2 regions of the Brevibacillus sp. GCM10020057 genome follow, and region 2 is predicted to be linked to the other one. Evidence: riboswitches for the same ligand, from Rfam matches in the RefSeq annotation. Region 2 holds a riboswitch; the other holds the start of a gene.

Region 1 (15,130 bases), on a different contig from region 2:
TCGCGGCGATCATGCTGCCGTTTGTGGTGGAGGAACTGGGAGCAGGGGAGCGGTGGTGGGGTTACATCAACGCAGCCTATATGCTCGGCTCTATCGCTGGGAGCGTGCTGCTTTTATCCTTTGCGAACAGGATGAACAGCCAACTGCCGCGCTGGATTGTCGTCGGCATGCTCGGCGCAGGGGGCGTGACCCTTTGCTTTGGCAGCAGCACACATCCGTTGCTGGCCCTGTTCTTTTCTTTTGTTTTGGGACCGCTTTATCAAATGCTGCTCATTTCCAAGCAAACCGTCCTGCAGCAGGCTGCGGCAACCGACAGGCTTCCGTACGTCATGTCGGCCAAAGGAGCGATAGATTCTGCAGTCTTTGGCTTTTCCGCCCTGGCCATGGGGGGCATCGCCGAATGGCTGGGCACGCGTACGGCGTACTTTTTATCGGCGGGCTTTCTGTGCTTCGCAGCGGTTTTTGCATGGCGGCTGCGTCAGCCGAGCGCAGCGCCGCCACTGAAGGTAGAACAGATGGAGTGAGAGACATGAAAATACTCGTCTTGCAAGGCAGTTCCCGGGAAAACGGCAATACGGAGCAATTGACACAGCTCGTGCTGGAGGGGGTGCCGCACACCCAAATCTTGCTGCGCGAAAAGGAGATTCGCCCCATTTGCGATCAGCGGCACGATCCGGAAGGCTTCTCGCCAGTCGACGATGACTACGACCAGGTCATCCAGGCTGTGCTGGACCATGACGTGCTCATTTTCGCCACGCCGATTTACTGGTACAGCATGTCCGGGCATATGAAAAACTTCGTCGATCGCTGGTCGCAGACGCTTCGCGACAAGCGCTACAACTTCAAGCTGGCGATGCCGCAGAAGAAGGCGTACGTGATCGCGACAGGCGGCGATGAGCCACGCGTGAATGGACTGCCGCTCATTCAGCAGTTCCAGTACATTTTCGGCTTTGTCGGCACGCCGTTTGAAGGGTACATTATCGGGCAGGGCAACAAGCCGGGAGATGTCCTCGAGGATAAACGGGCGCTGGCGGATGCCAAAATATTGAACGCGATTCTGAAGGCAGAGCAATAGGCGACACGCGAGAATGGCTGCTTGTCTGTCGGGCAGCTCGCCTGTGCAGTCTGCTTTCTGCGCGGAGGCGAATCGAGACAGCGAAAGACCGGTAATTGTGTGCCGGTCTTTTTTGGTGTCTTCGTCGCTTCCCCGGCCCGGCGTACAGGCGAATAAATGCGGTAGCGTGCAAATGAACAAAACCCCTGTTTCAACGCAAAATGCGACTGAAACAGGGGCCGTTATTTCCTGCCGTATCCCGTGCAGCCGGACAAAAAATGCTCCGGCTCGTTACTTGCTGCCTTCCAAATGCTTGAGGATCGCCATCAGGTCCAGCTCGCCCAGTCCGCTTTCCAGAGCGTGGCGGTAGCTGGCGTTCGCTGACTCGGCAAGTGGTGTAGATACTCCGGCTTCGCTCGCCAGCCGCAGGTCTTTGGCCATATGCTTGAGGGCAAAGGCAGCCGGGTAGTCGTCAGCGAGGATGGAGGCTGCTTTCCCCCGGATGAGTGGCGTGCCGACTGCGCTTTCGGAGATGATGTTCAGCATCTGCTCGGTGCCGATGCCCAGCGAGCGGGCGAACAGAATCGTTTCGGAGACGCCCTGGACGGTGATGCCGAGCAGCAGATTGATCGCCAATTTGGCAGAAGTGCCTGCGCCGTTGGGGCCGAGATGGAACGCGACTTTGCCGAGCTTGTCCAGGAGCGGCTTGGCTTCTTCGTAGTCCGCCTGTTCTCCGCCGACCATGATGACGAGAGTGCCTTCCCTGGCAGGCCCTACGCTTCCGGATACAGGGGCATCGAGAAAGCGCATGCCAGCCTCTTGACAGCGTGCTGCGAGATTGCGGGACGTCTGTGGAGAGATCGTGCTCATGTCGATTGCCAGCTTGCCCGCGCACGAAGCGGCGAGTATTCCCTCGGGGCCGGTGTAGACTGCGCGCGCAGCCTCATCGTCACTGACCATTGTAAACAGTATGTCGGATTATTCTACCAGTCGGGAGAGAGAAGGAGCCATGCGCGCGCCCTTGGCGATTAAGGGCTTCGCCTTTTCCGGAGTGCGGTTCCAGACGGACAGCTCGTAGCCTGCCGCGAGCAGGTTGCTTGCCATCGGAACGCCCATGTTTCCCAAACCGATCCATCCTATTTTCATCGTTGCTATCTCCTTTTTACGCATCATTGGGGTGAAGTTTGCTGCTGTATCATTTGTTTGAGTGCGCCATGCTTGGATTCGGTCATGGCAAACAGCTCGTCGAAGCCGCGCGGGAGCGTCTTGTCCAGCACGCGCAGTCCTTCTTCGGTGATGCCGCCTTTCGTGGCGACCCGCTCGATCAGCTGGTCAAAGCCGAGTTGTTCTTTTTGCAGCAGCAGGGCCGTGCCAAGCATCGTCTCGACCAGCATGCTGCGGGCCAACTCGATCGACAGCTCAGGCGTGCGGCGTACGGCGGCCTGGGCGAACGACTCGAGCATCCCTGCGATCAGGCCAGGGGCGCTGCTCGTCAAGATCGTCACGGTCTCGATTTCCCGCTCTGATACTTCCTGGGCCACGCTGATCGCGGAGAGGAGACTCAAGAATGCTTCCCGCTGCTGCAGGGTGAGGCGCTGGCTGCAAGTGTACAGCGAGACGCCGCGCAGCACCTGTGAAGTGACGGTTGGGATGACTTTGCTGACCGCTCCTGTATGTACACGCTCGAGATCGGCGATGCTGACGCCTGCCGCTACGGAGACGACGTGGGTTCCTGCGGGGATCGACAGCTCGCGCAAAAGAGGCAATATGTCGAGAGGCTTCGTGCAGACGAAGACGATCTCCGCCTGCTGGCACACTTCCTGGGCCGATTCGGCGATGGATACCGGATAGTCAGCCTGCAGACGTTCTGCCTTTTCCCGCGTACGGTTGAATACGACCAGCTGCCCGGGAGCGACTGCAGCGCTTTTGCAAAAAGCCGCCACGAGCATTTGGCCAATACTGCCCAATCCGATAATTCCGATATTCATGGTCCAACCTCCTCCCTGCCATTGTAGCGCAAGCCATGCAAAAAAGGTACAGCGCCCGCAGCGGGGAGGCTGTACCTTTTGCATCTGTGTATCAGTCTTCTTCGGAGCGGAAAATCATGATGTACTTCGCCAGCTCCAGGACGGAAATCAACGCTGCTGCGACGTACGTGAGGGCGGCTGCGCCAAGCACCTTGCTGGCGTCGCGCTCCTCGGTGTTGCGAATAAAGCCCATTTGCACCATCAGCTTTTTCGCGCGGCTGCTGGCGTTGAACTCGACCGGCAGCGTAATCAGCTGAAACGCGACAGCCGCCGAGAAGAAAATGATGCCTAGCAGCAGCAGACCAGCCATTTTCAAAAAGAACCCGGCGAGCAGCAGCAGTGGAGCGACACCCGACGCGAAGTTCACGACCGGAAAGATCCGGTGGCGCGCTACCAGCATCGGATAAGACACTTTGTGCTGGATGGCATGCCCCACCTCGTGGCAGGCTACCGACAGGGATGAGATCGAGTTGCCGAAGTACACGGGATCGGACAGACGCACGACGCGCGACAGCGGATCGTAATGGTCGGTCAGCGTACCCGGGATGTGTTCGACCGGTACATTCGTCAAGCCGTTGGCATCCAGCATGCGCCGCGCCGCCTCTGCGCCAGTCATTCCGGAGGAGGCAGGGACATTCGCGTATTCGTTAAACGTGCCCTTTACCCGGTACTGTGCCCAGAGAGAGAGCACAAACGCAATGATAATCAGAAAGTCCATGGGATGGAAAAACATTCACCATCACTCCTTACAGTTATCTTCATATACGTCACGATTGCGATTTTATACCTTTCATTTCATTTGTATCCCACATGTCTATATACGAAAATATCAAGCAGCAGTTTCACCATTTATTGTACAATTCGCAACCGGTTTTGACAATATTATCACCTGCTTATATGCATGGCGGAAACATACTCCTCATGTGCAGGAGGAGTACCACATTGCGTGGATGCGAAAGGTCCATCTGCGTCTTTTTCGTCGCTCTGCGGGCAGAAAAAAACAGGCACATCCAACCAGGAGAGAGGCGGGATATGCCTGTTTCGGCAAGTTAACGATCGTGATTTTGCGTCTTGTGATGTTCGGTTTTTCTCGGCTTTTGAAAGCCGACGACTTCCATCATTTTGGAGCTCATCTTGGAGTCCAGCGTCTTTTCCGGAGCTTGCGGATACGTATGTTCACCTTTCGACACGAAGATCCCTCCTTGCGGGTAACTGCATGAGTAGTATTCCCGCAGGCGAGCGGCAGGTGCGAGGGAACCGTTCCCACGCATAAGCTGTGCCGTCAGGCTTCCTGTCCGCCGCCCCGCTTTTCCCTGAATTGCCGCTCTCGTCCCGACAGCCTTACGCTTTCAACGCTGCAAAGGAGCGGTCGACGGCTGCAATCGTCTCGCGGATGTCCGCTTCTGTATGCGCGGTAGTGATGAACCAGGCTTCGTATTTGGACGGAGCGAGGCAGATGCCTTCGTCGAGCATCAGGCGGAAGAAGCGGGCGAACAGCTCGCCGTCAGCCTTTTGCGCCCCGGCGTAGTTGCGGACAGGCTCGTCGGTAAAGTATACGGCCAATGCCCCTTTGACGCGGTTGAGCTGAATGGTAATGCCATGTGTTTGCGCAGCTTCGCGGATGCCGGCTTCGAGCATCGCGCCCAGCCGCTCGAATTCATCGTAGACGCCGGGCTGCTTCAGCACTTCCAGGCAGGCGATGCCGGCGCGGATGGAAGCGGGGTTCCCGGCCATCGTTCCGGCCTGATATGCAGGTCCGAGCGGCGCGACCTGTTCCATGATCTCCCTGCGACCGCCGTATGCCCCGATCGGCAGGCCGCCGCCGATGATTTTACCGAGCGCTGTCAAGTCCGGTTCGACGCCCAGCAAGTTTTGCGCTCCGCCGTAGCAGAAGCGGAAGGCCGTGATCACTTCGTCGTACACGACCAACGCTCCGGCTTCGTGCGCGATCCGGTTCACAGCTTCCAGGAAGCCTGGCTCCGGTGTGACGATCCCGAAGTTGCCGACGATTGGCTCCACGAGTACAGCCGCCGTCTCGCTGCCCCAGCGGCTGATCGCCTCTGCGAATGCGTCGATGTCGTTGTACGGTACGGTAATCACTTCATTGGCGATGCTCTGCGGAATCCCTGCGCTGTCCGGGATGCCGAGCGTGGACGGTCCTGAGCCTGCCGCCACGAGCACGAGGTCCGAGTGGCCGTGGTAGCAGCCGGTGAACTTGATGATTTTCACCCGTCCGGTGTAGGCGCGGGCGACGCGGATGCACGTCATGACGGCTTCGGTACCGGAGTTGTTGAAGCGGATTCGCTCCATCGACGGGATCGCTTCGCGGATCATCGTGGCGAACTGCACTTCCCATGGGGTCGGCGTGCCGTACAAGGTGCCATTGGCAGCGGCCTCGCAGATCGCCTTGGTCACATGCGGATGGGCGTGTCCGGTGATGATCGGGCCGTACGCTGCCAGATAGTCAATGTATCGGTTTCCGTCCACGTCCCAGAAGTGCGCTCCCTGAGCGCGTTCCATAGTGACAGGGGCACCGCCGCCTACTGCCTTGAAGGAGCGGGAAGGGCTGTTGACGCCCCCGAGAATCACGTCCAGGGCTTGCTGGTGCAGGTGTGCGGATTTTTCACGGTTCATGTTTTTTCCCTCTTTCTGTCCAAAAGGTCTCCACTATCTTACCACATGCTTGGGAATCAGTGGACAGCAGCGGAGATGTATGGAAGGGAAAAAGGAAAAATGATACAATTTTTCAGCAATTGAATACGAGGGAGAAGGCGGTTGTCACGATGAAAATGGAATGCATCTCTGTTGCAGGAAGCGGGAAAAGAAACGAGGATGCCTACGTCGCGAATCAGGGGAAGCGCCTTTTTGCAGTGGTGGATGGGGTTTCTTCTCTTACGCCTTATGAAAACGAAGAAGGGCTGACGGCAGGTGCGCTGGCCGCGCAAATCGTGAAACAGCAGATGGAGGAAGCGGGAGAGGAACAGGATCTGACCGAATTGCTGGTCGCTGCCAATGAGCGGCTTGGTGCGTGCATGCGCGAGGAAGGGATTGATCTGGAGCAAAAAGAAGCGTTGTGGGGAGCTGCATGTGCGCTTGTCCGGGTCGGGGATTCGCACATCGAGTTCGCGCAGACAGGGGATTGTATGATTTTCGCTGTCTATGCAGACGATACGGTACGGCCTCTCACGCACCCGCAGGTCAGCCATCTGGAGCAGGCGGCGTTTGCCAGATGGGAGTCGTGTATTCAGCAAGGCATCACGCAACGGACCGAGCTGATGGAGCAGTGTCGGGACATTTTGTGCGCCAACCGTTATCTGGCCAATGCTGCCGGGGGATACGGCGTGCTAAACGGAGATGTGGCCAGCAAGGCGTTTGTAGAATACGGCCGGATCAACCGGATTCATCTTCATGCTCTTGTCCTTTTGACGGACGGCCTGTTCATGCCGCGCCCGTACGGCGGAGAAACGCCGCGCTGGGAAGCAACCGTGTTGCCGATTGTACACAAAGGGCTGCAGCGGTACACGGATGAGCTGCTCGCGCTGGAAAACAGCGATCCGGAATGCCTCAAGTACGTGCGCTTCAAGAAATCAGACGACAAGACGGGGATTGTGCTGTACATGGATTAACGTAACCATTAATTCCAGCACATTGATTTTTGCACAAATCGCACACGCTCATATACACTTACAGATGGAATCTTGCAGAAGCAATCAAAAGGAAGGTAACCGATGATTCAAGTGAAGCAGTTGCAAAAGGAATTCCGCATTCACCAGTCCCGGTCGGGTCTCGGTGGTGCTTTTCGCGATTTGTTCAGCCGCGAGTACAAGACGGTCAAGGCAGTCGACAACCTTTCCTTCACGGTGGAGGAAGGGGAGATGTTCGCCCTGATCGGGGAAAACGGGGCGGGCAAGTCGACGACGATCAAAATGCTGACGGGCATCCTGACCCCGAGCAGCGGCGACATCGTCATCAACGGCTTCGTCCCGTTCCGGGAGCGCGAAGAGTACGTGCGCTCCATCGGGGTCGTCTTCGGGCAGCGCTCGCAGCTATGGTGGGACCTGTCTCCGCTCGAATCGTTCCGCCTGCTCAAGAGCGTTTACAAGGTAGATGACGAGCAGGGCGGCAAATGGCTGGACCGTCTGATCGAGGAGCTCGATATCGGCTCGTTCGTCAGCCAGCCGGTACGCAAGCTCAGTCTCGGCCAGCGGATGCGCTGCGAGGTGGCGGCTGCCCTGATCCACAAGCCAAGGCTGCTGTTCCTCGATGAGCCGACGGTCGGACTGGACGTATTGGTCAAGCAAAAGATCCGCGATTTTCTCCGCAATCTGAACGAGACGGAGAACATGACCATTCTCTTGACGACACATGACGTGTCCGACATTGAAGCGCTCTGCAAACGGGTGCTGGTCATGGACAAAGGCAAGTTGATCTTCGACGGCCTCTTGAGCGATCTGAAGGAGCGCTGGGGCAATGGGACAGAAGTGCAGTTCCAGATGAAAAAGCGCACCCCGTCGATCGAACTGCGCCGCGTGCTCGGCGATCTGCCCTGTCGGATCGAGCAGGTCAACGAGTATACCTTGAGCGTACAGGTGGCGCGCAGCCAGGAAATGCTCCCCTACGTCCTGTCTACTGTCATGTCGTCCTTTGATGTGAGCGACGTGAAAATCATGGAGACGAGCACCGAGGATATCGTGCGCAACATTTACCAGACAGACGGCGAGGTAGCCAGTCATGCGTAGACTCTACATGGAACTGATCCGCATGCGCTTTTTGACCATGCTGGCCTATCGGGTGAACTACTACAGCGGGATTATCATTTACGCTATCAACATCGGGGCGTATTACTTTTTGTGGGGAGCGATCTACAACGGACAGCAGCAGCTCGGCGGCCTGTCTGTCGAACAGATGACATCGTACGTAGCGATCGCCTGGATGTCTCGTGCCTTTTACTTTAACAACATTGACATGGAAATCGCCCAGGATGTGCGGGAAGGAAAGGTCGCCATCGAGATGATCCGGCCGTACAACTACTTGTCCGTCAAGACGGCGCAGGCGCTGGGGGAAGGCATTTTTCGCTTCCTGTTTTTCGCGGGTCCGGGTATTTTTCTGGTCAGCCTGATCATCCCGTTTCATTTCCCTGCCACTGCGCAGGGCTGGGGATTGTACCTGCTGAGCCTCTTGCTTGCCTTTTTCATCAATACGCAGGTGAATCTCCTGACCGGGCTGTTCACGTTCTTCCTGTTCCGCAACGACGGCATGATGCGGGCCAAGCGGGTCATCGTCGACCTGATGTCCGGGCTTGTGCTGCCCATCAGCTTCTTCCCAGGGTGGGCCCAGACCGTGATGGGCTTGCTGCCGTTCCAGGCGATCAACTACTATCCCAGCCTGATCTTTACCGGGGCGATCACCCCGGCCAGGGCGTGGGAGCTGATCGGCTTTCAGGCCGTCTGGATGGTCGTCATTCTCGTCCCGATCCTGATGTTATGGCGACTGGCCCGCAATCGGCTGGTCGTGCAGGGGGGGTAGGGAGACATGCAAAAGCTGCAAAACATGAAGCACATCTTTGGCATTTTTGCCGACTATCTGGTGCAGTATTTCAAGACGAGACTCGCCTACCGGGCGGACTTCCTAGGCGATCTGGCATCGAATTTGATCTCCGAGATGATCAACCTCGTCTTTATCATCGTCGTGTTCGAGCACGTGCCGCTGATGGGCGACTGGAAGCGCGACGAGATTATCTTCATCTACGGATTTTTTCTCGTGCCGTACGCGCTGTTCTCGATTTTCTTCGGCTTTTGGGACTTCAACGAGCGCTACATCATTCGCGGGGAAATGGACCGCATTCTCACAAGGCCGATTCACAACCTGGCGCAGGTCTGTCTGGAATCGATCGCGCCGGACCGGATTTTCGGCGTGATCTCCGGTCTGATCATCATGGGGTATGCGGCCATTCAGCTCAAGCTCAGCTTTACCTGGTACGATCCGTTCATTTTCATCGTCTTGTCGGTCAGCGGCGCACTGATCTACGGCGGGGTGTACACGGCGATTTCTGCCATCAGCTTTTTCTCCGATTCGCGGACGGGGATTACGCCGATGATTTACAACATTCAGCAATACGGCCGCTACCCGGTTGACGTCTACAACAAGATCATCCGATTCATGCTGACGTACGTGCTGCCGTTTGCCTTTGTCGGCGTCTATCCGGCGGCATACTTCCTGCGCAAGGAAACGTGGTACAGCTACGCGTTCATGACGCCGGTGATGGCCGTGATCTTCTTCGGCCTCGGGCTGCTCGTCTGGAACTGGGGAGTTAGCAAATACAGGGGAGCGGGGTCTTAGGACCATGCGCTTTCGGTTATTGTCAAATAAAAAAACCGCAGTATAATAAGTCTGTATACAACTACACATTCCTTCGGGGCAGGGTGAAATTCCCGACCGGCGGTGATCGTGCCATGTGCATGTAAGCCCGCGAGCCTTCCCGGCCGATAAACGGCAGGAAGTGCAGGATCTGGTGAGATTCCGGAGCCGACAGTACAGTCTGGATGGGAGAAGGATGACGACAGTACGTTACCACACGTGCTTGTTTGCCTGTGCAAGCGGGAGCGGGGCGTTCGATACACGCGACAGCCCTATTGTTTCTCGTTCTTAATTTTGCACCTGCTTATGTCTTGCGTCTGTCAAAGCCCTGGGGATCTTTTTCCTCAGGGCTTTTTGTACGGATAAAGCGCTTCCGGCGTTTGAGCAGCAGTCAGGCAGTGTGGACAGGAACGCACTGTTGCCATTCCTCAGAAGGAGAACATGGACGAGGAGATGGTACACATGAAAGAAACAGCTTTGCATGCAACGAGGTCAACCCAGCGGCTGGTGACGATTCCCATGCTGGCGGCGGTTGCCTTTATCCTGCAGTATCTGGAGTTTCCCGTTCCGATGATGCCGAGTTTCCTGAAGCTGGACTTCAGTACGCTGCCCTCCTTGATCGGAGGCCTCATGTACGGTCCGATGGCCGGAATTATCGTGGAAGTGCTGAAAAATGCGCTGCACATGCTGTTTAAGAACACGGACGGCTTGCTGATCGGCGAGCTGGCCAACGTGGCGGCGGGTGCGAGCTTTATCGTGGCGGCGGTTGCCATGCAGCGTGTCAGCCAGGGAAAGAAAGGCTTTTTGACCGGCCTTGCGCTCGGGACGTTGCTGATGAGTGTCGTGATGGCCTTGGCCAACGCTTTCTTCCTCTTGCCTGCCTATGCCGCCATCTCTCATATGCCGATGGATCAGTTGCTCGCGACGCTCGGCGCCGACAGCGTATGGTCCCTCATCCTGTACGGAATCGTGCCGTTCAACATGTTCAAAGGGGCGATGCTTTCCCTGGTCGCCTATCCGGTGTACGTCAAGCTGGCGACCCGCTTGAGTCCGCGTGCCACAAATTGACAATCGGTCTGCGGCTTGTTAACATATTGATTTAAGAAAGCTGTGAAAGCTGCAAAGGCTGTGAAAGGACCCGCAGCATGCGCCGCGTCCCAGAGAGTCGGCCCTCGTCTGCAAGGCCGATACTGCGGCATGACTGCTCCCCATCCTGAAGCTGCCGGCGATGAGCCGTGCCGGTTGCCCCGCCGTTATCGGGACTTTGAGTGGATGTGCAGTTTTTGCTGCCATCAATCAGGGTGGTACCGCGGATGTTAATCCTCCGTCCCTATGTTGGGATGGGGGATTTTTTCATTATTTTTCAAGAGGAGCTGTAGCAGGATGAAAGAGGAAAAAACGTTTGTGAAAGAAATTACGCCGCAAGCGGAAGATTTTTCGCGCTGGTACATCGACACGATTCGCAAGGCAGACCTGATGGACTACACGCCGGTTCGCGGCTGCATCGTGTTCAAGCCGGACGGTTATGAGCTGTGGGAGCGGATTCAGGAGGCGATGAACAAGCGCTTCAAGGAGACCGGGCACCGCAACGCATACTTCCCGATGCTGATTCCCGAGTCTTTCATGCAAAAGGAAAAGGAGCACGTCGAAGGCTTCAATCCGGAGCTGCCGTGGGTGACGGAGGCAGGCGGCGAGCCGTTGGAGGAGCGGCTGGCGCTGCGCCCGACGTCCGAGACGATCATCGGGCATATGTACAGCCAGTGGATTCAAAGCTACCGCGACCTGCCTGTCCTGATCAACCAGTGGGCCAACGTATTCCGCTGGGAAAAGCGGACGATGCCGTTTTTGCGCACATCCGAGTTTCTCTGGCAGGAAGGGCACACCGCCCATGCCACAGAGGAAGAAGCTCGCGAGGAAACCATGCGGATGCTGGAGATTTACCGCGAAGTCGTCGAGCAGGAGCTGGCGATCCCGGTCTGGATGGGGCAAAAAACGCCGAGCGAACGTTTCGCCGGCGCCGTCGACACGTACTCCATCGAAGCGATGATGAAGGACGGCAAGGCCGTGCAGGCAGGCACCTCCCACTACCTTGGTGACAACTTTGCGCGCGGCTTCGAGATCAAATTCCTCGACCGCGACAACACGTTCAAATACGTGCACACCACGTCCTGGGGCAGCTCGACCCGTCTGATCGGCTCGATGATCATGGTGCACGGCGACGACCGGGGGCTGGCGCTGCCGCCGCGGATGGCGCCGACACAAGTCATCATGATCCCGGTCGGTCCGATGAAGCTGCGAGAACAAGTGATGGTCGCATTCGATCCGCTCTTTGACCAGATCAAAGCCGCCGGTATCCGCGTCCGCGCCGATCTGCGCGAGGAGACGCCAGGCTGGAAGTTCAACGAGTGGGAAATGCGCGGAGTACCGCTGCGGCTGGAAATGGGGCCGCGCGATGTGGAGAGCGGACAGGTGATTCTGGCGCGCCGCGACACCGGGGAAAAGATCACCGCGAAGTTGGACGGCATCGTGGAGACGATCCAGAGCTTGCTTGCGGACATTCAGCAGAACATGTATCAAAAAGCGCTGGCTTTCCGCGAGGCGAACTCCCACCTCGACATCGACACGCTGGAGCAGCTTGTGGCCCACATCGCCAAAAGCGAGCAAGAGAACACTCCGAGCGGCTGGGTGCTGACCGGCTGGTGCGGCGACGATGCGTGCGAGGCAAAGGTCAAGGAAGAGACGAAGTTTACGTCCCGCAACATCCCGTTCGAGCCGCCTGTGCAAAAGGCCGCGTGCATCTGCTGTGGCGGGAAGGCGCAGCATACGGTCTGGTTCGGACGGGCTTACTAGGGAAGCAGAAAGGAACATAAGTATGGCTCTGCCATGCCGCGGCGCAGGCAGAGCCGTCCACAGCAAAAAGGTGTGCCAGCACATCGGCGCAGCTATCTGAGAATAATTGATTTCTCAACGTTTTTGAACAGCAAAAGGGGCGTCTCCAAGTCAAAAATTGACTTTTGAGACAGCCCCTTGGCTTTATTGACTCTTATACAGCGCCCAGGCCCGTTATTCTTCTGAATCCTCGAACGGCTCGTCCGAATCGTCGGAAGGCTCGGCGGGAGTCAACGGGAAGAGAACGTCGAAAAACTTGAACTTGCGGCGCCCAGGCTCGCTTTTGAAAGCCTTGTACTTGTGCAACAGATTGCCCAGCTCATCGACGAACTGATTGCGCTCGTCCTGGCTGAGATGGAATTCGTGCACATTGAAGGCAAAGGTGTTTTTGTACTCTTTGCGCACATCCTGATCGCTGGAGACGAATCTGTTCAAGGTGCGCATGAGGTCTTTTTCCGTCGTGCGGAACGGCGTGAACATCACATCGCTCAGCTGCTGTGCGTTTTCTTCGATCATGACTTGCAGCTTGACCTGAATCACTTTGGCTACGGGCTCGTAATACTTTTCAACGATGGACCCTTTGACACGGGTATCCACCTGTTTGAGCAAGCCGACCCGAACGAGTTCCTTCACGTGGTAGTGAAGGCGAGCGGCGTTTTCACCTAGTTCCGTGGCAATCTGTTTGGCAGTCCGGGGCTCAAGGTCCTCGAAAAGCTCCAAAATTTTGACACGCTCGGCAATAGCTAGTGATTTAAGTGCTTCTGAATCTGTAACTTCATAAAACTCTTTCATGCCAATTCTCACCATCCAACTGACTAGGCAATATTTTTAATTGTTCGTCGTTCACTATACTATCCATCAATTCTATCGTTTTCTGATGGAAAGCGCAACGTGTATAGAGATGAAGTGGCTGTAAGGTTGTGGTAAAATGGGGGGAGTGCATACGAAGACAAGAGGGACAGAAAGAAGGGACACTAATGACAGCCACCCGCCAAGCCGCGCCGGATTTTACGCTGGAAGCCAGCGACAACCGGACGATTTCTCTTTCCGATTACAGGGGAAAGAACGTGGTGCTCTATTTTTATCCAAAGGACATGACCCCGGGCTGCACGACGGAAGCCTGTGATTTTCGCGACTACCATCCGAAGTTTGCGCAGCTCGATACGGTCGTGCTGGGCATCAGCCCGGACAGCGTCAAGTCGCACGACAAGTTTGCGGCCAAGCACGAGCTGCCGTTTCCTCTGCTGGCAGACCCTGACCATCAGGTGGCAGAGGCGTACGGCGTGTGGGTCCTGAAAAAAATGTACGGACGCGAGTACATGGGCATTGAGCGGTCTACTTTTGTCATCGACAAAGAGGGAAGGATCGCAAAGGCGTGGACCAAAGTCAAGGTCAAGGGGCATGTGCAGGAAGTGCTCCAATTCATTCAGGAAGAGCTGCAGCCGTAGCGGCAAACGCACGACTGCGAACAGGAGGAGCAAATTCCATGAGCGTATCCATCGATTATGTGGTCGAATCTTTTTGCCAGCTGGCGAAAATCCCGAGCCCATCAGGAAACACCGCGAAAGTAATGGCGTGGGTATCCAGGGAGCTTGAGAAGCTGGGCGTAGGCTTCAGGCGCACCAACAAAGGAGCGATCATCGCAACCATCCCGGGCGCGAATACGGAAAAGGCGCGTCTGCTCACCGCCCACGTCGACACGCTGGGCGCGATGGTCAAGGAAATCAAGGCGAACGGCCGCCTCAAGCTGGCGTTGATCGGCGGATTTGAGTTCAACGCGGTGGAAGGCGAGCACTGTGTCGTGGAGACTGGAAGCGGCCGTCTGGTGACCGGAACCATTTTGTCGACGAAAGCGTCTGTTCACGTATACGGACGGGAAGCAGGCAAGGCGGAGCGCACGGACCAGAACATGGAGGTCCGGCTGGATGAAAAGGTGAAAACAAAGCAGGACGTGCTCGATCTGGGGATTTCCGTCGGGGATTTCGTGTCGTTCGATCCCCGCGTCACCGTGACGGAGAGCGGCTTTGTCAAATCCCGCCACATTGACGACAAGGCGAGCGTGGCAATCTTGCTCGGCGTCATCCGGGAGTTGCAGGAAACCGGCACCCGATTGCCTTACACGACTCATTTCTTCATCAGCAACAACGAGGAGATTGGCTACGGCGGCAACTCCAGTGTTCCGGCGGACGTCGTCGAATATTTGGCGGTAGACATGGGAGCGATCGGTGACGGGCAGACGACGGATGAATTTTGCGTCTCCATTTGCGCGAAAGATTCCTCGGGACCGTACCACTACGGTTTGCGCAGCCATTTGACCAGACTCGCCGAAGCGAACGGCCTGAACTACCAGGTGGACATTTACCCGTACTATGGATCAGACGCGAGCGCGGCGCTGCGGGCAGGCTACGACATCGTTCACGGCCTGATCGGCCCTGGCGTGGACGCATCCCACTCCCATGAGCGGACGCATCGGGAAGCGCTCGACAATACAGCGAGGCTGGTAATGGCTTACCTCCAATCGGAGCAATTGCAAGCATAGGAGAGTTGGCATGAGTAATTTGTATCATTGGGCGGATTACTACGATTTGACGCAAAAGGGCGTCCCCGGCGACATCGATTTTTACGTGGAACAGGCCAAACTGGCGGGCGGCAAGGTGCTGGAGCTGGGCTGCGGTACGGGGCGTATCAGCATCCCGTTGGCGCAGGCAGGCGTCGACGTGACCGGACTGGATCTCTCTTTGGAGATGCTGGAGCGGGCCAGACAAAAGGCGGCGGCAGCGGGCGTAGCCGATTCGTTGCGGCT
Region 2 (15,130 bases):
GTCTGGCGACAGGCAACAGCTTTCTCGCGAACATGGGACCGGAGCTGCCGGTGACGTTCATGCCGATCGGCTCGGTCAAGACCAAGCTGGAGACGGAGCTGAAGGAAGCGGGCATCAATATGGTGCTGGCGACCGTCTACATTTTTGTGGAGGTGGATCTGCGCATCGTCATTCCGTTTGCGACCGACGAGCAGACCGTCACCACGAAAATTCCGATCACCCACTCTCTGATCGTCGGCGACGTGCCGCAGTACCTGTACAACAATCCGGAAGGCAAGCCGGATGTGCCGCGGGCCGAGACGCCGCAAAGCCAGGCGATTCCGGATGCGTCGGAGTAAAGGAAGCAAGTTGCTGAGGTCCATGTGCTATGCTATCCTTTAGGTAACGAACATGTACTATCGGTGCATATTTCTGGAAAGAAAGTTTTATCCGATGAGCAGCTTCCCGAAATCATCAGTCATAATCAAGAGTTGCTGGATACCATCACGGAGGTAGTCGGAGGGGATTCGAGATGAAGGATGCGGGTAAAAGAAACGCACAAGATTCTATTTACGGAGCCGCCACTGGACGATGGTTAACGAACGCCCCAACGAAGCAGGACTGGATCAAACATGATACGCGTACGGGCGTGTATATCGGGCCGGCGAGTGAAGGCGGAGATGCCGAGTACGTCAAAGTGATCAGCGGCCCCGTCCACAGCAAGAAACCTTCCTTTGCAAGATAAATAGCGATACACGCGTTGCAGGACCGCATGGCTGATGCTGTGCGGTTTGTTGTTTGAAAAGAGGAAAAGTCAGTCAAAGCCTGACAGAAAAGGGGGCAAATCATGAACGCACACAGGGCCAAAGGCATCATCTTTGACATGGACAATACCCTGCTGAAATCCAGGATCAACTTCGCGGAGATGAAGCGCGCCGTGTTCCGGCTGCTGGCAGAGCACGGATGCTGCCAGCCCGACCTGGACTGGACAAGTCATACGGCCTCGCAGTTGATCGAGATCGGGAGACAGTCTGCGCAGATGACGCAAGCGCTCGAGGAAAAGATGTGGGCGGCGGTGACAGAGATCGAAAAGGAAGGGATGCACGGGGCTGTGCTGGAGGAGCACGCCGTGGAAGTGCTGGAGGAGCTGCGGCAGCGCTGCTCGCTCTACATCCTGACGAACAATGCGCGTGCGGCGGCCATGGAAGCCTTGCAAAGGACGGGAATCGCTCACTTTTTTGCAGACGTTGTGGGGCGGGAGCAGATGGCCGAGCTGAAGCCTTCTCCCTCCGGCGTCCGCTGCATATTGCGCCAGCAGCGCGAATGGCCGGTGGAGGCATGGACGATGGTCGGCGATTCGTGGATCGATGGCAAGGCGGCGCAGGATGCAGGCATCCGGTTTGTGGCCTACCAGGGAAAAGAAGGCGAGATGGCCAATCACGGGGTGCATCCGCTGGCGACCATCCAGAGCTTGCGGGAGCTTTTGCCTTATTTTTCATGATTTCTGGCGGACAAGAAACTTTTCGCACGGATAGGCTTCGGTCTCGTCCAAAAGTGTGGTATACTTAACGCAACTGAATACCAGCCTTCAGGGTAGGGTGCAATTCCCGACCGGCGGTAATGACGAACGCACGTCTGAGCCCGCGACTCGCTGCCTGCTTTTGGGCGGCGACTGACTTGGTGAAAATCCAAGGCCGACGGTACAGTCCGGATGGGAGAAGGTATTTGGAATGGCCTCGCAGTCGTTTTTTGGCAAAAAAACGGTTGTGAAAGGCTTCTTTCTCGATGCCCTGGGACGATCAGCTCACGGGCATTTTTATTTGTCACGCAAGGAGGAAGGGAACGAAGGCACGCAACTTCATAAGCAGACAAGCAATCTTCAGGGCAGGGTGCAATTCCCGACCGGCGGTAATGACGAACGCATGTCAAAGCCCGCGACTCGCTGGCCTCGTCAGGCAGCGACTGATCTGGTGAAAATCCAGAGCCGACGGTACAGTCCGGATGGGAGAAGATGCAAAGTGCTTTCCTCGTCTGTTTTTGCAAAAAACGGATGGAGCGAGGCTTCTTTCCCTATGCCCTGAAACGAAAGGTTTCGAGGGCTTTTTGTTTTGGCTGGAATCTGAAGCAGACAGGAGAGCGAGATGGAACAAGACACACGCTTCATGACATTGGCGCTGGAGCTGGCGCGAGCCGCAGAGGGGCAGACCAGTCCCAATCCGCTGGTCGGGGCTGTCATCGTCCGGGACGGTCAAGTGGTCGGCATGGGAGCGCATCTGAAAGCGGGTGAGCCGCATGCCGAGGTGCACGCGCTGCGCATGGCAGGAGAAAAGGCGCGGGGCGCTACCTTGTACGTGACGCTGGAGCCGTGCAGCCATCACGGGAAGACGCCGCCCTGCGCGGAGGCGGTCATCGCGGCGGGCATCGCGCGGGTCGTGGTCGCTGTCGTGGATGAAAATCCGTTGGTGGCGGGCAAAGGAATCGCCTTGCTGCGGGCAGCCGGAGTGGACGTGACCGTCGGGGTGTGCGAGCAGGAGGCAAAAAAGCTCAATGAGGTGTTCTGGCATTACATGAAGACGAAGCGGCCGTTCGTCACGGTGAAAACGGCGAGCACGCTGGACGGGAAAATCGCCACCTCCACAGGACACAGCCGCTGGATTACGGGAGAGGCGGCGCGCAGCGAGGTACATGCGCTGCGCCGCAAACACGATGCGATCCTGGTCGGAGTCGGGACCGTGCTGGCGGACGACCCGCAGCTGACGGCCCGCGCCAAGGGAGAGCTGTACGGCAGGCAGCCTGTGCGGGTCATCCTCGACAGCCGGCTGCGCACACCGCTGGAAGCCCGCGTCGTGCAGGACAAGGCAGCGCCTACCTGGATCGTGACGACAGCAGAGGCACCGGAGGAAAGGCGGCAAGCATTCGCTGCAGTTGCAGGGGTCAAGCTAATCACGTTGAACGCTCCGCTCTCGGTCCCGGCTGTGCTGGAGAAGCTGGGCGAGCTGGGCATCACTTCCCTGCTGGTGGAAGGAGGAGCGGAAGTAAACGGCTCCTTCCTGCAAGCGCGAGCGATTCAAAAAGTCGTCAGCTACGTCTCGCTCAAACTGGCAGGGGGCAAGCTGGCGCCGACTCCGTTTGGCGGGACAGGCTTTGCCACCATGGATGAAGCGGTGCCGCTGGCCGATCTGTCCATCGAGCGAGTAAGCGAGCAGGACGTGCGCATCGTCGGCTACCCGCAGTGGGACAGGGCGAGTGAATAACGCGAGGTGAGAGAAATGTTTACTGGACTGGTGGAAGAAGTGGGGATTCTTGAGGTCATGACGGGCAGCAAGGAGGCGAGCCGGCTCGCCATTCGCGCAGAGCGTGTGCTGGACGGCGTACAGATCGGCGACAGCATCGCCGTGAACGGCATCTGCCTGACCGTCACCTCCTTTACCTCCCGTCAATTCACCGTAGATGTCATGCCGGAGACGATGAACAAGACGACCCTGGGTCAGCTGCGGAGGGGGCAGCGCGTCAACCTGGAGCGGGCGATGCGCCTTGGCGACCGGTTCGGGGGGCACATCGTCTCCGGACACGTGGACGGGACAGGGACGGTCCGCTCCCGCGAGCCGCATGCCAATGCCGTGCTGTTTCGCATCGCGGCACAGCCGGCTTTGCTGAAATACGTGATCCCACGCGGATCGATCTGCGTAGACGGGATCAGCTTGACGGTCGTCGATGTGGACCACGCCAGCTTTTCGGTGTCGATCATCCCCCATACGTTGTCCCAGACGAGCTTGCAGGACCGCCGTCCGGGGGACCTGGTGAATCTGGAGGCAGACGTCATCGGAAAATATGTGGAGCGGCTGATGGGCATGCGGGACGCGGCGCCCAAACAACGGACGGAGCAGCAGTCCCGATTGAGTCTGGCCTTTTTGCAGGAGAACGGATTTGCCTGATTTTTTTCCTAGTTGAGGAGGGAGAACGATGTTAGACAGCATAGAAGCAGCATTGGAAGATTTGCGCCGGGGCAAGGCCGTGATCGTCGTGGACGATGAGGACCGCGAGAATGAGGGCGACTTTGTCTGCCTCGCGGAAGCGGCCACGCCGGAGATGATCAACTTCATGGTGACGCACGGGCGCGGGCTGGTCTGCGTCCCGGTCACGGAGGAAAAGGCTGCACAGCTGGGACTTGCGCCGATGGTGGAGACGAATACGGACAAGCAAGGAACGGCATTTACCGTCTCCATCGATGAACGCAGCACGCATACCGGAATTTCGGCGCACGAGCGCTCACGTACCGTACTGGCAATGCTGGACGAGCGCAGCCGGGCCGAGGACTTCCGCCGCCCCGGGCACATTTTCCCTTTGATCGCGCGGCCGGGCGGCGTTCTGCGCAGGGCGGGGCACACCGAGGCTGCCGTTGATTTGGCGCAGCTGGCGGGAGCCGCGCCTGCCGGGGTCATCTGCGAGATCATGAACGAGGATGGCACGATGGCGCGACTGCCGCAGCTGGAGGAGATCGCCAAGCGGTTCGGGCTCAAGCTGATTTCGATCGCTGACCTGATTCGCTACCGGATGGAAAAAGAGTCGCTGGTCAAAAAGGAGATCGAAGTGCAGCTGCCGACCGCCTATGGCGACTTCCGCATCGCCGCGTACACGAACGAACTGGACGGCAAGGAGCATGTCGCGCTGATCAAAGGCGAGATTGTCCCGGACGAGCAGATTCTCGTGCGCGTCCATTCCGAATGCCTGACCGGGGATGTCTTCGGCTCGCACCGCTGCGACTGCGGTCCGCAGCTTCATGCGGCACTGGCGCAGATCGAGGCGGAAGGACGGGGCGTGCTTCTGTACATGCGGCAGGAGGGACGCGGCATCGGCCTGATCAATAAGCTGCGCGCCTACAAGCTGCAGGAAGAAGGGCTGGATACGGTAGAGGCCAATGAAAAGCTGGGCTTCCCTGCCGATCTGCGGGAATACGGGATCGGGGCGCAAATCTTGCGCGACCTCGGGGTGTACCGGATGCGTCTTTTGACGAACAACCCCCGGAAAATTCGCGGGCTTGACGGCTACGGCCTGAAAGTCGAGGAACGGGTGCCGATCCAGATGCCCGAGCATCCGCACAACCGCAAGTATCTCGAGACCAAACAGGAAAAGCTGGGCCATTTGCTTCACATACATCGATAGGGAGTGGAAGAAACATGAGAACATTTGAAGGACATCTGGTAGGTACAGGATTGCGTGTCGGGATTGTCGCAGGACGCTTTAACGAGCTGATCGTCAGCAAGCTGGTCGGCGGTGCGCTGGACGCGCTCAAGCGCCACGGCGTGGAGGAAGACAATATCGACGTGGCGTGGGTGCCCGGTGCCTTTGAAATTCCGCTGATCGCCAAAAAAATGGCGGAATCGGGCCGCTACGACGCTGTGGTGACATTGGGCGCGGTCATTCGCGGGGCAACGCCGCACTTTGATTACGTCTGCAGCGAGACTGCCAAAGGAGTCGCTTCTCTCTCGCTCGCTACCGGCATTCCGGTCATCTTTGGCGTCCTGACGACGGATTCCATCGAGCAAGCCATCGAGCGGGCCGGGACCAAGGCAGGAAACAAAGGCTGGGAGGCGGCGGCTGCCGCGATCGAAATGGCGAACCTCGCCAGACAGTTTGCGTAACGATTCGATAATAGCATGCTATTTTGCAAAAGGGCGCCCGCGGGCGTCCTTTTGCCGTTGACTTCCCGTTTGCGCGTGCCGGGGTCATGGATGATCGAGAGGCTGTGCGTACAGAGGCGACCTGTCAAATAAAAAAAGAAGCGGCACCAATCCGCTTCTTCCAACGTCGCCCGGGGACGGCTGTCTTTCATCGTTTTCTGCTCTGCCGCTCCCACCGTTTCAGGTACGGATACGGGTCGAATGCCCAGTCTGCTCCGCCTGTCTCCCGGTACATCCCGTAGTGCAGGTGGGGAGGGAATTTGCCTGCGGTGCCGGGCTTCCCGTAGCCGGTGCTGCCGACATAGCCAAGCACCTGTCCCGGCTCGACGATGTCGCCTGGCTTCAACCCTTTTTTGAACGAGGAGAGGTGGGCGAAATAATGATACACATTGCCCATGTCGCGCATGCCGATTCGCCAGCCGCCGTAGCGGTTCCAGCCGATTACCTCGATGACGCCGTAAGCGGTGCTGAGCACGGGAGTCCCGTAGGAGGCGAAAATGTCCGTGCCTTCATGGATGCGCCGCCCGCCCCAGCCCCGCGCATCTCCCCACGTGCTGCGATAGCTGTAGGAGTACCGTGAAGGGATGGGGAAATAGCGCTCGTCCAGTTGCAGATGCTGGTATTTGTCGTAGACCTGTGCGAACTGCTTGATCGTTTTGACGGAGCGGTCGCGCTGGTAATATGACCAGAGTGCGATCAGCCAGTCTTCCTGGGAAAAGCCGTACGACGAAAAATAATGCACGACCGCAGTCAGCACATCCATGTCATTGTGGCGATCGGCGATCTGGTCGCCGTCCCCGTCCATCCCCATCCCCTGAAAATAGCTGATCGAGACAGGGTTGGTGTCCTCCGGATCGGGGTTTAACAGACCGCTCCAGCGCTCGGCAGGGATGTCGATCGCGGTCAAACGCGAGGTAGGCTCTTCGTTATTGGCTTGTTTCTTCCGTATCTTCATCGTCCGCTCGTATTGATCCATGGCTGCCAGATAGGTCCAGGGGATGCCGTACAGCGTTTCCATCCGTTGAAACAACTGCAACCGCTCCTGCAAAACGGGATCGCCTTTGGATGGGGCGGCGTCTGCGGCAGGCACCACCGCGATGGCCGCGGCAGCCACGCACAAGCTGATCTGAATGATTAGGCGGAAAACTCGCATTCCGTCTCCCTCCAGCCCGGATAGTCTCCTTTGTAGCTTTTGCCAGGGCGAGAGGTTTATCCGCGATACTTTCTGGAAGATTTGCGGTATGATGCAAGAAAAGGACAGATGGCTGAAACTGGAGGGAAGTTGGACATGAAGCTGGTCATACGAGCGGAAAAGCCCCTGGCCTTGCGGGAGTTGATCGAGCCGCTGCGGCAAGTGGGGATGATGGGCGCAGCGGAGGCAGAGGGTGAAAAATTGGCGTCCCCAACATCTGCAACAAAGGTGCCCAAACAGACAGCGCCCCAAAAACTTACGGCTGGGGCGCAGGCGGCCGAAAAGCTGATCGCGCTGGCACGGCAGTACCGGGAGCGCAGCCCGCAAAGCACGTGGGACGAGCAGGCGTGGGTCGCTGAGGAAGCGGCGCTCGGGAAAATGGCAGAGTACGGCCTGCTTCGGCCGATGGGAGGGCAGTGGCAAGTGCAGCGGCTGCCTGTACCAGCTGGCCTGCCGCTTGCCTGGCTGGAGCTGCTCACAGGCTGGGAGCTGCAGGAGAGCAGCGAGTGGGAGAGCGCGGCGTTTTCTGTGCACGCCATGCTGTGGCTGCGGGAAGTCGGCGCCTCTCCAAACGCCGGGCTGAAAGGGAGGCTGGATCGGCTTGGGACCGGAGAGGGAGTGGCTGTCCTCGTCGTGGAGGAAGACGGACCGCAGCGAGATATTCCGCTAGTGCGGGAACAGCGAAATCACGGGGAGGAACACGTAGACGAAGGCATGCTGATCTTGCAGGCCAACCTCGACGATTGCAGTCCCGAATGGCTCGCGCACGTAATGGAGCAATGCCTGCGGGCAGGCGCCAACGACGTGCACTTCCTCCCGGTGACAATGAAAAAAAGCCGGCCGGGCACGCTGCTGCAGGTCATGTGCTACCAGAGCGCGGCGGAGGCGCTGAAGACCGTGATCTTTACGGAGACGACGACGTTTGGCATCCGCTCCTATCCGGTTGACTGCCACAGGCTGGCGCGGCGTTTTCTCACCGTCGACACCCGCTGGGGAGAGGTCGCAGTCAAGCTCGGCTACCATCGGGGCGTCCGCGTGCAGGTCGCACCGGAGTACGCGGTTTGCGCGCGGCTGGCAGAAGCCGCCAACGTTTCGCTCAAGCAGGTGTACCAGGAGGCGGTCAGCCTCGCTGTCGAGAAAAGTCATGTGAATTTGCCGTGAAGGCAGCAGGAGCCGGGCAGTCTTCTCAAGAATTGGAAAATCAGGGAAATTTCCCGCGAGTCCATTTCTCGAGGAGGCTGTGAGATGAGCAAAAAAGTGTTGATCGTCACCGGAGATGCAGTGGAGGCATTGGAAGTGTTCTATCCGTACTACCGTTGTCTGGAAGAAGGGTATGAGACCGTCATTGCAGCGCCAACCGTCAAGACGCTGCATACCGTTTGCCACGATTTTGAAGCGCACAGCGAAACCTACACCGAGAAACCGGCATACCAGCTTCCTGCTCATGCAGCATTTTCCGAAATCAATCCCGAGGCTTTCGACGCCTTGATCATCCCGGGCGGACGCGCTCCTGAATTCATCAGGCTGAATGAACATCTGAAGCCGATCGTCGCCCATTTCTTTGAAGCAGGCAAACCGGTGGCTGCCATCTGCCACGGGGCGCAGGTGCTGACAGTAGTCCGCGAATACCTCGCAGGCAGGGAACTGACAGCCTACCAGGCGTGCAGGCCGGATGTGGAAGCATGCGGCGCGACCTACCAGGCGGAGACGCTGCACGTGGACGGCAATCTCGTGTCGGCTCACGCGTGGCCGGATTTGCCTGGATTCATGCGCGAATTTCTGAAGCTGCTCCGCTGACGGCGGGCAGGCAGGAGTCTTTTTTCAAACACGCGCACAGGTGCAAGGGGCCCAGCGTGTGTTGATACGAGCCTGGCACGTGTGAACCCCGCTGTCTGGCGCGTTGTGCCGCATGGCCTGTATCGTCGCCAGCCAAACGAAAGCAGACCTCTTCACGGGACATGTCCGTCTGGAGGTCTGCTTCTTTTTGTGCTGCGAGAGCCTGCTTGTCCGCCTGCGATAGACGGCCTTGCCTACAGATGTCCCACCAGCAGGCGCAGAACATTGGGCTGGTCAGGCAGGTCGCGCGTGCCTGCGCCGTAGCCGATTGCCTCTACGGTCATGGACGGCAGCGGGCCGAACTCGTGAACCAGCGCAGCTGCGACTCCTGCGCCTGTCGGGGTCGTCAGCTCCTTTTGAATGTTCGTGCTGCGCAGCGGAATGCCGATGAGAATTTCCATGGTTGCGGGAGCGGGGACGGGATAGAGGCCGTGGTCGCAGCGCACGTAGCCGTTTCCCGTCGGCACGTGGCCCGCATACAGGCGGTCGATGCCCAGCTCCTCCAACCCGAGCGCGATGCCGACGACGTCCACGATGGAGTCGAGCGCGCCGACCTCGTGAAAGTGTACCGTCTCGACGGGAACGCTATGAATTTTCGCTTCTGCTGCCGCGATTTTTTCAAAAACGGCGAGGGCCCGGGCCGTGACGCGGGGAGCCAGTCCAGCGGCTTCGATCATCTCCACGATTTCTTTGTACCCGCGGTGGTGATGGGCGTGATCGCCGATGACTTTCAATGCCTTGAGCGGCTTGGCGGGCTGCGGCGTCTCATCGATGACGTCCAGCTTGAGCGCCCGCACGCCTGTTTTCACGACGTTTTTCCATTCCAGGCGAAATTCTCCGAGCGACAGCTTGCGAAGCTCTGCCTCGATCCGCTCCCGATTCGCTCCGGCGTCGACCAGGGCGGCGAGCAGCATGTCTCCGCTTATCCCCGAAAAACAGTCCAAATAAGCGATGCGCACATCAATCACTCCTTTTCAAGCGCCCTTTTCTTCTTGTATCATAAAGGGAAAGTATGTTCGTCTCTTTCCTTTGGTTTCTGCCTGATTGTACCATTTCGTGTCTGGTTTGTCATGAGAGGAGCTGATGGCTGTTGCTGTCCTTTATCCATACGGCGGATGTGCATCTGGATGCGCCGCTTCATACACTGGCAGAGCTGTACGAGCTTCGCCAGGACGATTTTCGCAAAACGATGCGAGCGATCCGCGACCTCGTCCTGGAGAGGCAGGCGGATTTTTGGCTCATCGCCGGTGATTTGCTGGAATACCACGGCGCCCGCAGAGCGACGGCGCTGTTTTTGCGCGACCTGTTTGCCAGCGTGGCTCCGGTGCCGGTGTGCATCGCTCCCGGCAATCACGATCCATGGCGGGAGGACTCGTTTTACCAGACGCTCGATTGGCCCGGGAATGTCCATTGGTTCACGCCGGAGTGGGGGGCGTACGAATTTCCGGAAAAATCGTGCGTCATCTACGGCTGGGGCTTTCCGCAGCCGCATGTGCACGAGTCTCCGCTGGCGTCGTTCCCGGGAAGGCTGGACGGCTACCGGCATCATCTGATGGTGCTGCACGCAAGCGTACTTGGCAAAGCGGCGCAGGAGCATCATCCGTACGCGCCTGTGACGCTGCAGGAGCTGGCGGACACGGGCATGGATTACGTCGCGCTCGGCCACATCCACAAGCCGGAGCAGTTTCTCCATCCGGTGAAACGGTCTCCCTTTGCAGCCTATCCCGGATCACCGGAAGGGCTAAACGCCAAGGAAGAAGGCGACCGCTGCGTCCTCTTCGGCCAGATCGATCCGACGGGGAGAGTGTCGCTGGAAGCTGTTCCTGTCGGGCAAAGGCGAATCCGCAAGCGCGAAGTCGCCGCAGGCGGTGTGCAGACGATGGAACAGTTGGCAGAGCTGCTGGAGCGAGAGCTGGCAGACGAGCGCTCCGAAGACATGCTCCATCTGACGTTGACAGGGGAGCGGGCTGCCCATTTCGTTCCGTCCCTTCCCGTTTTGCAGCAGCGTCTCTCTCGTTTCTTCCACCTGCAGATCGCGGACCAGACGTGGCCAGACGTCGATGGGGACAAGCTGATGGCGGACGGCGGCATCTGGGGCAAATGGCTCGCGCGGCTGGCACAGCGGGAGCAGCAGGCGGCAGGTGAGGAAGAGCGCGAGATCATCCGGCTGGCGCGAAAGGAAGCGCTGGCGAGGATCGGAGGGAGCGTCCGGTGAGAATAGACGAGCTACAGCTCAAAGGCTTCGGCAAATGGCAGGGCGAGACCTTCCGCTTTGCGCCGGGAATCAACGTGCTTGCCGCCCCGAACGAAGCGGGCAAGTCCACCCTCCTGCAAGGGATATTCGCGGCCTTGTACGGGATGAAGCGGGACTACGTCAAGAGCGCCCGCTACTTGCCGGAATACGAAAAATACCGCCCGTGGCACGCGGCGGAATACGAGACGATCATCACGTACGAGCTGGCAGGCAGGTCGTATCGCCTGCATCGCTTGCTGCAAAAGGAACGGGAGCAGGCGCGCATTTTTCTCGACCCGGACTGGACGGAGCTGACTGACGTTTATCTGGAAGATCGGCGCAGGGAAAGGAATTTTCTGGAAAAACATCTTGGCTTGACGCGCAGCCTTTTTACCGACATTACGTGGATCAGGCGGGAGCCGTTGTCTGCGGCAGAGCATCTTGTGCCATCGCTGGCGAATGCCGCGAAGGAAAACCCCCTCGTCCACGCCATGCTCGCGGAGCTGGATCGCGAGCTGGCGGCGATCGGGAAAAAAGAGCGGGCAGAAAATACGCTGCTGGGCAAGGCAGGGGCGCTGGTGGCTCAAAAAGAAGCAGAGCTTGCGAATGCGAGGGCAGCGTGGGAACTGGTCAGCCAGCTGACCTACCGCATTGCGGGCTGGGAAAGCGAGCGGCAGGGGCTGGAGCAGCAGCTGGCACGCCTGCAGCAGCGCCAGCAGAGGGCCAGCTCCAAAGAAGCGGCATGGCAGGAGCGCTGGCAAAAGAGCCACACCCCTCCGGAAGCGGAAAGAGACTGGCAGTGGTGGGAGGAAAGAGCGCTATCTCCTCAGGAAAGGCAGGTGCACGAGGAGGCGCGCCTCGCACTCGCCCGTTTGCAGGCCGGACAGAAGGCACCGGACAGCGAGCAAAAGCCAAGCGTCGAAGGTGAGAAGCTGCAGGCGGATTTTGCGAGGGGCACCCAGCTGCGTAAGCGTCGGGAAGAGCTCCAGTTGCAGCTGTCAAGACTGGCTGCCTACACTCTGACAACTGATGCCGGTCGGCAAACACGCGGGCAGCGCAAGGCAGGCCAGCCGCGTCGAGCTCTGCGGCTGTGGGGAATCTTTGGGCTGCTCGCCGCTCTGGGATTGGTCGCTGGCATCGCCGATCAGTCCGCGCTGGCTGCGATCCTGTTCGGGCTAGCGGCTGTTATGGCTGGTGCGGCGTGGTGGAAGGGGCGGACAGTGTCTCCGGCAACCGTGCAAACTTCCTCTCCAATGGCAGAGGAGTGGCAGCGCGGACAGCAGGAGCTGGACGATTTGGACGCACAGCTCAAGCAACTGCTGCGGGTGTGGGGAGCGAAGGATTGGGACGAGTTTGCAGCGATACGGGATGAGCTGCTGTCTGAACTGCGCGATCGGGAATCCAACGAGCTGCGTGCACAGCTTGCCCTGCAGGAACAAGAAGCGCTTATTTGCAAGCGCTGGGGCGAGCAGATGCGCGTTTTGCTGGAACGGGAGCGGAAGGAGCTGATCCGGGAGCAGGACGCATGGCAAGCCGAACGGCAGCGCATCGAAGAGAGGCTGGTTTACGTCCGCGAACAGCTGGCGCGGGCAAACGGGGAGCTGGCTGCCCACGAAGGGGTCTCGGTCGCCAAGGCCAAAGGGGAGCACGAAGAAGCAATGGCGAACCTCGCCCAGCTGCAGCGCAGGCGCGAGGCGCTGCAAGTGGCCCGGGACACGCTGCAGGAGGCGCTCGCAGACTGGAACCGCGATATTTCCCCTGAGCTCAATCGCCAGGCATCGCTCGTGTTTGCCGAGATAACGGGGGGAGCTTACCGCGACGTCAGACTGGACCCGCAGGGAGGCTTTGCGATCCGGGTGCTGGAGCCTGCACGGCAGCTGGTGCTGGAGCAGGAGCAGTGCTCCACCGGCACGCAGGATCAGCTCTACCTGGCACAACGGCTGGCTTTGCACGATCACGTCAGCCGGCAGTCGGAGCCGCTGCCGCTCTTTTTCGATGATCATTTCGTTCACTACGACGACGTGCGGCTGCGGCGGACGCTGGACTATTTGGCGAAGCTGTCGCAGACGCATCAACTGTTCCTGTTCACCTGCCAGGAGAGGGAGCTGCAAATGCTGGAGCCGCTGCTGCGTGCTTCCAGCCGCCATTTGGTACATAGTCTCGGATGACGCTCTTCGCATGGGAAAGAGGTTGCCCCTCCCAATCCCAACCTCTATAATGGAGAATGACCAAGTCACATGAGGAGTGAGCCCTATGACGACGCAACGAAAACCGGAGTGGCTCAAGATCAACCTTGTTTCAGGCCCTGAACTTGCCAGCTTCAAGGAACTGAAGCAGACGATGCGCAGCAAGACGTTGCACACGGTATGTGAAGAAGCGAAATGTCCCAATATTCATGAGTGCTGGGCCAGCGGGACAGCTACCTTCATGATTTTGGGTGATATTTGTACGCGCGCCTGTCGTTTTTGCGCAGTGAAGACAGGTTTGCCGACGGAACTGGATCTGGCCGAGCCGGAGCGAGTAGCGGAAGCGGCGGAGCAGATGCGGCTTCGGCATGTCGTCGTGACCTCTGTAGCCCGCGACGATCTGGCGGATGGCGGTGCGCAAATCTTCGCCGACACGATCAAGGCGATTCGCCGACGCTTGCCTTTCGCGTCGGTAGAAGTCCTGATTCCCGACTTCATGGGCAACTGGGATGCGCTGAAAGTCGTCATGGATGCACGCCCGGACGTATTGAACCACAACATCGAGTCCGTGCGGCGGCTGTCTGACCGCGTTCGCGCCCGGGCCAAATACGACCGGACGCTGGCCTTGCTGCAAAAAGCGAAGGAATTCCAGCCGACGATCCCCACGAAGTCCAGCCTGATGATCGGGGTAGGCGAGACGATGGAGGAAATCATCGAGACGATGGATGATCTGCGCTCCGTCGACGTTAACATCATGACCATCGGACAGTACTTGCAGCCGACGAAAAAGCATCTGAAGGTGGAGAAGTATTATCACCCGGATGAATTCGCCCGGCTGAAGGAAGAAGGCATGGCTCGCGGCTTCAGCCACGTGGAGGCAGGACCTTTGGTTCGCAGCTCCTACCATGCCCACGAGCAGGCAAACGCGGCCAAAGAGACGATTGGCCAGGCACAGTAACGGGCAAGAATGAAAAAGCAAAGCACCCTCCCGTGCATTTTGGCCGGGAGGGTGCTGCTGTACAGGGGGCCGCTGCTACTCGCATCGTTTGCATGACGAAACCTGGCGCAGCAAAATCAGCTGAAGCCAGTCCGTCAGTTAGCGGCTGGTCGTCCCCATTTTGCCATGGCCTGCATGTTTGGCTCGTACTTGTTCGCCGTCTGTCGTTCCGCCCATGCGCTTGATGAGGGTGTCAATGCTCGCAGTATCATCCGTACGGGCATTGTGGAGATTGCTGGAGCGCGACGCCACGCGGGCGATTTCCTGAATGTCGTTCGGGTTGTCGGTGACGTATACCTTGTAGTAACGAGGCGATACCGACATGGCATTCATGCGTGCCTGATTTTTCGCTGTGCGGGCGTCAGCTCCTGCGGTGTGCAGCCCGACGAAGATTTCCTCGTCTGTGACGAGAACGGTCGAGCGCTGGACGCCAGGGCAGCTGGAGGTCACGTTGCCCACCGCTTGCGCGAGCGCGTCACGGTCGACGTAGACATTGTTTACTCCTGCGGTGCGCACATGATGACGGTCAGTCTGCACATAGCCGAAGCGCGGCATGCCCGTCTGCATCACACCTGCTCCGGAGCGATTCCATGCCCGTTTTTGGTAAATGGAATGGTTCATGCCCGTGTAGACAGGCCCGACACCGCGAACGCCTGCCGTACCAGTCGCCGGATTCAGGCCGACATTGCCGTCAGGAAAGGCGGCGTAAGGGCGGACTGAATCCGGGTAGGCAGTGCCGGGAGCGGCGCCATTGTAGCTGCGGGTATGCAGTCCGTCCAAGTCGCGCATATGCATGCCATCGTAGTTGCGGACATGGATTCCGTCAAAGTTGGTGGTGCGCACGCCGTCATAGGTGCGGGTGTGCAAGCCGTCAAAATTGGTCACATGAGGAGCAGCCTGGTTCGTCGTCGTGCGATTGGGCGTCGTGTAGTTCGGTGCAGCGTTGTTTGAACATGCGGAAGCCAACAATGCGATACCTGCGATAGCTGGATACAACCATGTCTTTTTCAATGGAAACACCCCCTA

The links. A riboswitch is a leader RNA that binds a small molecule or an ion and turns the genes downstream of it on or off. The one in region 2 is predicted to bind FMN.
Region 1: another riboswitch for FMN. It lies ahead of ACFSO0_RS04395 (ECF transporter S component); the one in region 2 lies ahead of ribD (bifunctional diaminohydroxyphosphoribosylaminopyrimidine deaminase/5-amino-6-(5-phosphoribosylamino)uracil reductase RibD).

The regions. Positions count from the first base shown of each region.
Region 1 covers NZ_JBHUJW010000011.1:157,998-173,127, forward strand. The annotation lists gene ACFSO0_RS04335 (MFS transporter) at 1-524, shown strand, start outside; gene ACFSO0_RS04340 (flavodoxin family protein) at 530-1,075, shown strand; gene ACFSO0_RS04345 (NAD(P)-dependent oxidoreductase) at 1,346-1,753, opposite strand; partial or broken gene ACFSO0_RS04350 (NAD(P)-dependent oxidoreductase) at 1,730-2,227, opposite strand; gene ACFSO0_RS04355 (pyrroline-5-carboxylate reductase dimerization domain-containing protein) at 2,224-3,042, opposite strand; gene ACFSO0_RS04360 (zinc metallopeptidase) at 3,134-3,814, opposite strand; gene ACFSO0_RS04365 (hypothetical protein) at 4,131-4,271, opposite strand; gene ACFSO0_RS04370 (glutamate-1-semialdehyde 2,1-aminomutase) at 4,423-5,715, opposite strand; gene ACFSO0_RS04375 (protein phosphatase 2C domain-containing protein) at 5,865-6,707, shown strand; gene ACFSO0_RS04380 (ABC transporter ATP-binding protein) at 6,810-7,820, shown strand; gene ACFSO0_RS04385 (ABC transporter permease) at 7,813-8,607, shown strand; gene ACFSO0_RS04390 (ABC transporter permease) at 8,623-9,420, shown strand; FMN riboswitch at 9,486-9,639, shown strand; gene ACFSO0_RS04395 (ECF transporter S component) at 9,901-10,506, shown strand; gene proS (proline--tRNA ligase) at 10,822-12,288, shown strand; gene ACFSO0_RS04405 (helix-turn-helix domain-containing protein) at 12,502-13,119, opposite strand; gene bcp (thioredoxin-dependent thiol peroxidase) at 13,305-13,775, shown strand; gene ACFSO0_RS04415 (M42 family metallopeptidase) at 13,814-14,866, shown strand; gene ACFSO0_RS04420 (class I SAM-dependent methyltransferase) at 14,877-15,130, shown strand, end outside.
Region 2 covers NZ_JBHUJW010000034.1:44,603-59,732, reverse strand. The annotation lists gene yunB (sporulation protein YunB) at 1-338, shown strand, start outside; gene ACFSO0_RS10655 (HAD family hydrolase) at 827-1,480, shown strand; FMN riboswitch at 1,560-1,706, shown strand; FMN riboswitch at 1,851-1,996, shown strand; gene ribD (bifunctional diaminohydroxyphosphoribosylaminopyrimidine deaminase/5-amino-6-(5-phosphoribosylamino)uracil reductase RibD) at 2,121-3,233, shown strand; gene ACFSO0_RS10645 (riboflavin synthase) at 3,249-3,914, shown strand; gene ACFSO0_RS10640 (bifunctional 3,4-dihydroxy-2-butanone-4-phosphate synthase/GTP cyclohydrolase II) at 3,943-5,142, shown strand; gene ribH (6,7-dimethyl-8-ribityllumazine synthase) at 5,157-5,621, shown strand; gene ACFSO0_RS10630 (M23 family metallopeptidase) at 5,809-6,813, opposite strand; gene larC2 (nickel pincer cofactor biosynthesis protein LarC2) at 6,949-8,013, shown strand; gene ACFSO0_RS10620 (DJ-1/PfpI family protein) at 8,098-8,649, shown strand; gene larC (nickel pincer cofactor biosynthesis protein LarC) at 8,883-9,647, opposite strand; gene ACFSO0_RS10610 (metallophosphoesterase family protein) at 9,779-10,903, shown strand; gene ACFSO0_RS10605 (ATP-binding protein) at 10,900-13,089, shown strand; gene lipA (lipoyl synthase) at 13,175-14,065, shown strand; gene ACFSO0_RS10595 (YhcN/YlaJ family sporulation lipoprotein) at 14,204-15,124, opposite strand.